2 linked regions of the Roseibium sp. Sym1 genome follow. The protein of the gene in region 1 interacts with the protein of each later gene in a pairwise test. Links are inferred from orthologs where the notes say so. Each region holds a gene or a part of one and is shown on either strand. Other genes may lie near its edges. The genes, in order: O6760_RS24230 and O6760_RS09355.

Region 1 (3,117 bases):
AGTTCTTGCCGCGGCAGTCGCCGCGCTTGGTGACGAAGTTGTAGATGCCGCCCTTGCCGTCCTTGTCGCCCGGGAACCAGTTCTGGACGGTGGAATACTTGATCTCGGCATCGTCCAGCGCGATCAGTTCGACCACGGCCGCGTGCAGCTGGTTCTCGTCGCGCTGCGGAGCGGTACAGCCTTCCAGGTAGGAAACGTAGGAACCCTTGTCGGCGATGATCAGCGTGCGCTCGAACTGGCCGGTGTTCTGCTCGTTGATGCGGAAATAGGTCGACAGTTCCATCGGGCAGCGCACGCCCTCGGGAATGTAGACGAAGGATCCGTCGGAGAAGACCGCCGAATTGAGCGTTGCGTAGAAGTTGTCGGTGACCGGCACGACCGAGCCGAGATACTTCTTCACCAGGTCCGGATATTCGCGGAGCGCTTCCGAGATGGAGCAGAAGATGACGCCGGCCTTCTTCAGCTCTTCCTTGAAGGTGGTGACCACGGAGACCGAGTCGAAGACGGCATCGACGGCAACCCGGTTCTTCGGTTCGACACCGGCCAGGATTTCCTGCTCCGCCAGTGGAATGCCGAGTTTCGCGTAGGTCGCCAGCAGTTCCGGGTCGACTTCATCAAGGCTTTTCGGGCCTTCGACGGATTTCGGCGAGGCCCAGTAATAAAGGTCGTCGAAGTCGATCTTCGGATAGGAAACACGTGCCCAGCTCGGCTCTACCATCTGCTGGAAACGGCGCAGGGCATCAAGCCGCCACTCCGTCATCCATTCCGGTTCGTTCTTCTTTGCCGACAAAAACCGCACCGTCTCCTCGGAAAGACCCTTGGCGCCTTTTTCCGATTCGATGTCCGTTACGAAGCCGTATTTATACTGGTCAACATCGATGGCTTTCACCGTGTCGATGGTTTCCTGTACAGCTGGCATACCTTGCCTCCATTCAGCGGGCCCCGTGCCCGCATTTCATATCCTGTTGCAGGGAGCAGCCCTCGCCTGCCTGTTGCTGGCGGACGCACCGCCGAATTCTCCTGGTCAAGCCGCCTGGTGGCGTGCCTGCGGATTGAGCCTGTCAACGATCCCCGGCCAGAGCTCGAGGAACCTGTCGATGTCTTCTGCGCGCGTGTCCCAGCCCATGCTGACACGCAAGGCGCAACGCGCGAGATCCTCGGCGCCCCCCATGGCGGTCAGAACGTGGGACACGGACACCTTGCCGGAAGAACAGGCCGACCCGGACGACACGGATACGCGCTCCAGATCGAAAGCGATCAATGCCGTTTCCGCCGGAATTCCGGGAACGGCAAAACAGCTTGTGTTGGCCAGGCGGTCTGCACCCTCGCCGAAGATGACGGTCGCTGGACAAACGGCACGCAGTCCCGTTTCAAGCCTGGCTTTCAAGTCTTCCAGATGGCGCGTGTCGGACGCCTCTTCAAGGGCAGCTGTACCCGCGACACCGAAGCCTGCAATCGCGGCCACGTTTTCCGTGCCGCCACGGCGCCAGTTTTCCTGGCCACCGCCGATCATCAGCGGAGATGGCAGCCTGGCCGTGGAACGGACAACAACAGCGCCGATGCCTTGCGGACCGCCGAACTTGTGTGCCGACAGGGTCGCTACATCTGCCTGCCATGCGTCCAGGTCAATCGCCATCCGGCCTGCGGCCTGCACCGCATCTACATGGAAAAAGTGACCATACTTGCCTGCAATTTCACCGATCCGCGCCAATGGCTGGATCACGCCTGTTTCATTGTTGGCCGCCATCACGGAAATCAGGCTCGGGGACGCATCCCGCACCGCCGCTTCCAGGTCTTCCAGACGCACCGCCCCCTGTTCGTCGACCGGAAGCACAACCTGGTCCGCAGCGGCGAAACGGCCCCCCGTGACGACGGAGGGATGTTCAACCGCGCTGCGGAACAGCTTGTCGAGATAGACCGGCGCTCCCTGGTCCTGCCAGACGGGCGTCAATGCGGTCATGTTGGCTTCCGTACCGCCGGACACGAAGGTCACCGCACGGGTCCTTGCCTTGCACAGACGCGCAACCTGCTCGCGCGCGGCCTCGATACGGCCGCGTGCCTTGCGGCCATGGCCGTGAACGGAAGAGGCATTTCCGGCATCACCCAGGACATCGATCATGATCTCGCGCACTGCCGGACGCAGCGGTGCTCCGGCGTTGTGGTCAAGATAGATCGGGTCAGACTGACGCGGCATGACACCTCGGGCCCATGATGCTGTTGTATCCAGACTCGAAATTTCGCTTGTTTGTCAGACACATGTGCGAAATTCCTTGAAATTTTCCGCTGTGACGACGATAACACCCCCAACCGGTCGAACCGAGCATTGCTGCCTTCCGGACTGCCTCTGGGTGGTGATGCGAAGTTTCGAATAATTCTAAACAGGGTTCTAAAAACTTGGAGCTTGAGAGTCAAGTTTAGACTTACGGGAAACCACGTAACCGGCACCCTAATTTCACGCGCCAGTTTCCCTGCGCGACATTATGACAAGGACTTAGTTCTTCATGCCTGAGGTGATCTTCAACGGTCCCGCCGGCCGGCTCGAGGGCCGGTTCCATCCCGCCAAGAAACGGAATGCGCCCATCGCGCTGGTTCTGCATCTGCATCCGCAATTCGGCGGAACGATGAACAACCAGATCGTCTACCAGATGTATTACATGTTCGCCCGGCGCGGTTTTGCCGTTCTGCGGTTCAATTTCCGTGGCGTCGGCCGTTCCCAGGGCTCCTTCGATCACGGCCAGGGCGAGTTGTCCGATGCGGCTGCGGCTCTTGACTGGGTGCAGACCGTCCATACCGACGCGCGTGCCTGCTGGATTGCCGGCTTCTCGTTCGGTGCCTGGATCGGCATGCAGCTCCTGATGCGCCGTCCGGAAGTGGAAGGCTTCATTTCCGTGGCGCCGCCCGCCAACCTCCACGACTTCTCGTTCCTGGCCCCCTGCCCGTCTTCCGGCCTGATCGTTCACGGCGACAACGACAAGGTCGTGCCGCAGAAGGACGTGCAGACGCTGGTCGACAAGCTGAAAACCCAGAAGGGCATCGTCATCGACCACGAGACCATTCCGGGCGCGAACCACTTCTTCGAGAACGACATGGACGACCTGATCGAGCGCTGCGGCACCT
Region 2 (3,090 bases), 3.2 Mb from region 1 along the record:
TTCGTGGCGCGGCACGGGTGTTCTCGCAACACTGAGCCGGTGGCGTTTGTCACTTCCGAGGCCGGGTTCGCTTCAGGATCCTGGCAATTTGCAGCGGCGACCGTTCCTCGACCCAGGTGATTGCGCTGTTCAGGTGCCGGGTCTTGCGGCGGCGGCTGCGCAGGGAGCGCGCGGCGCTCCGGCTCGTGCCGACGATCACGATCATGCCAAGCGCCAGCAACGGCACACCCGTCGGAATGGGCATCCACACCGTTGCAAGGCCGGCAAGGATCAGGACTGCCGCGAGAGACCACCACAGGATTTTCATGGTTCATGCCAAGGGAATTGACCGGGACTGCAATCAATACAGCGCTCTGTGAGACGGATTTATGAACCTTGCGGTGCGCCTGATCGCGGTTGTCCGGCTCCCGTCAGCGAATCGAGCAGGTCGACGCAGCCGGCGCGCACCAGCCGCAGGACGTGGTCAAAGCCGTCCGGACCGCCATAGTAAGGGTCCGGCACGTCCCGTTCAGGGGCATTCAGCAGAAGGCGGATCCGTGCGGATCCGCCGGCGGTCCGGAACTTCAGGGTCTCAAGGTTGTCGCGGTCCATGGCCACGATCGTATCGAAACGGTGAAAGTCCTCCGTGCAGACCTGCCGTGCCCGTTGCGCACTGATGTCCAATCCGTGCCGGGCGGCGACATCGATCGAACGTGGGTCCGGAGGGTTTCCAATGTGCCAGGCACCGGTGCCCGCCGATTCGACCGTAAACCGGCCGGTCTGGCCGGCCTCCTCGACGAGCGTGCGGAAAACGCCTTCCGCCAGCGGCGAACGGCAGATATTGCCAAGACAGACAAACAGGACGGCGTGGTTCACATGTTTCCCTTTCCGAGGACAGGCGCGAAGCGTGCCGTCTTCGTCCCGGGATTGCAATTGCCGCGTCGCGGGCGCACGGTTCTTTATCGGCCGGACCGGCCCGGTTCGCCGCAATGATCCGGTGCTGCAGACGGGACAAGCACGAGATCCTGTAGGAGGAGCAGATGGCAGAACGATTGAAACCGGAAGATCGTGCCGCGGGGTTGAAGGCCTTGCCGGAGTGGCATCTGTGTGAAGGCCGGGAAGCCATATCCAGATCCTTCAAGCTGCACGATTTTCGACAGGCCTTTGCCTTCATGACCCAAATCGCGCTTGTTGCGGAAAAGATGAACCATCATCCGGAATGGTCGAATGTCTATCGCAATGTCGACGTCACGCTGTCGACACATGATGTCGGCGGCTTGAGCCAGCTGGATCTGAAGCTGGCCGCCGAAATCGACAGGATCGCAGGATCTTATGGATAGGGTACTCTCCCGCCAAAGGCATCGCCGTCCCGGCTCGCCCTGCAATTTCAGTCGCTAGCTGACCTGGCCGGATGCGGCACGTGAACGGACTGTGGCTAGCCGCCCTTGGCCAGCACAAAGCGATGACCGCTGTCCGTCCGCTCGGCCTCAAGCAGCGCGTGGCCGTTTTCGCGGCAGAAATGCGGAATATCGATTTCGGCCATGGGGTCGGTGGTGAGCACGGTCAGCCGGTCGCCGTCGTTCAGGCGCGTCAGGGCCTTGCGGGTCTTGAGGACGGGAAGAGGGCATTTCAGGCCCTTGAGATCAAGCATGGTCGCTGTCGACACCGAATGGACTCCGTGCAATGGCCAGATTTTGCATAACATAGTCTGGAAATCACGGCGGGACAGGCATTCATACAAGTTTAGGAAGTGAAAACTAGGTTGTTTTCACAGGATCTTGCGGACGCCGACAAAAACCGGCTTGAGCCGGTGCGACGCCTGGATGTGCACACGGACCGGTCGGCGGCTGCAGGCCGGCGGAGCCATGGCAGGTGTTTTCAGGAAACAATGTCGGCTGCCGGACGTCACGGTGCAGGAGCAGGATGGCTGGATGAAAACGGGATTTTGGAACGTTGCGTGGGTTGCTCTTTCGCTGGTTGCCCTTCTGGCCGTCCCGGCGAAAGCCGAGCCGGGAGAGATCAGGCTCGTCACGCAGAGTTTTGCACCCTTGCAATGGGACAATCACGGCAAGCCGGACGGTTATGTGACAGCCTATCTGCTGGCGGCCGCGGAGCGGGTCAGGGAGATCGTTCCCGTCACGGTCACCGGGTTTGATTTCCTGCCGTGGAAACGGGCCATGCTGACGGCAGAGACGTCTCCCAACGTGCTGTTCTTTTCACTGTCCCGCACGCCCGAACGGGAAGACAGGTTCCACTGGTTGGGCGAGGTGTCGCCCTATGGCCAGTATTTCTATCAGCTGGCGTCGCGGCCGAAGATCGACGTGGAACGCATTGAGGAATTGCGTGATCTCGATGTCAGGATCGGCGTGCAGGACGGCAGCAATCTACTCGCATACCTCAAGAAACTCGGCTTCGAGGGCTCGGGAACGCTCGTACCGATCACGGATTTTCACCAGGGCATTGAAATGCTCTATCTCGGCCGGGTCGACATGCTGCCCCTGACCGGATTTCTGGCCGAGGCAAGCGCATGCAAGCAGGGATATGACGGCAGCCAGCTGCGGCCGGTCATTTTCGTCGAGGCCCTGGCAAAGCCGCTCTGGGCGGTTTTCAGCAAGGGCACGGATCCCGATCTGGTCGAGGCTTTCCGGGCGGAAATGGCCGCGCTGAAGGACGAGGGGTTCCTGAGCGCCCAGATCCGTGAGCATCAGGCCAATTGGGAAACCCTTGCCTGCGGTGCCCTGACGGCAGGCCACTGACGGCCGTCGAGACTTTACAATTTCCGGATCGGATGACAATTCATGAGTGAGCAGACGATTTCCTCCCTCGACGTGCTTGATTTCTGGTGGCAGGCGGGCTCGTCGAAATGGTTCGCCAAGGACGACAAGTTCGACAAGCGGTGCAAGCAGACATTTCTCGGTGCCATCGAGGCCGCCGCGGCGGGAGATCTGGACGGCTGGAGAGACACTCCGGACGGGTCGCTTGCCCTTGTGCTGTTGCTCGACCAGTTCACGCGCAATGTCTACCGGGGCAGTCCGGACGCGTTCAAGGCGGATGCCAAGGCCGTCGAAGTCGCGGAAGGTGCTCTTGCGAAGGGATATGACAGAGCCTTCC

Evidence for each region.
Region 2: the proteins of O6760_RS24230 (region 1) and O6760_RS09355 interact in binary tests that used the Escherichia coli proteins (3 or more experiments, as listed by UniProt). The link is inferred for Roseibium sp. Sym1 from one-to-one orthologs.

What each region holds. Positions count from the first base shown.
Region 1 is NZ_CP114786.1:5,207,707-5,210,823, forward strand. Bases 110-2,907 are described here. They hold O6760_RS24230 (cysteine desulfurase family protein), read right to left. Parts: upstream 2,195-2,907; coding sequence 1,025-2,194; downstream 110-1,024. Other genes in these bases: sufB (Fe-S cluster assembly protein SufB), read right to left, coding at 110-919; O6760_RS24235 (alpha/beta hydrolase), read left to right, coding at 2,502-2,907. Also shown: more of sufB, read right to left, coding at 1-109; more of O6760_RS24235, read left to right, coding at 2,908-3,117. UniProt on the Escherichia coli protein: Master enzyme that delivers sulfur to a number of partners involved in Fe-S cluster assembly, tRNA modification or cofactor biosynthesis. Catalyzes the removal of elemental sulfur from cysteine to produce alanine.
Region 2 is NZ_CP114786.1:2,049,339-2,052,428, forward strand. Bases 50-2,820 are described here. They hold O6760_RS09355 (sulfurtransferase TusA family protein), read right to left. Parts: upstream 1,685-2,820; coding sequence 1,415-1,684; downstream 50-1,414. Other genes in these bases: O6760_RS09340 (hypothetical protein), read right to left, coding at 50-307; O6760_RS09345 (low molecular weight protein-tyrosine-phosphatase), read right to left, coding at 367-855; O6760_RS09350 (4a-hydroxytetrahydrobiopterin dehydratase), read left to right, coding at 1,020-1,319; O6760_RS09360 (substrate-binding periplasmic protein), read left to right, coding at 1,911-2,735; O6760_RS09365 (DUF924 family protein), read left to right, coding at 2,778-2,820. Outside these bases: O6760_RS09335 (phosphatase PAP2 family protein), read left to right, coding at 1-35; more of O6760_RS09365, read left to right, coding at 2,821-3,090. UniProt on the Escherichia coli protein: Sulfur carrier protein involved in sulfur trafficking in the cell. Part of a sulfur-relay system required for 2-thiolation during synthesis of 2-thiouridine of the modified wobble base 5-methylaminomethyl-2-thiouridine (mnm(5)s(2)U) in tRNA.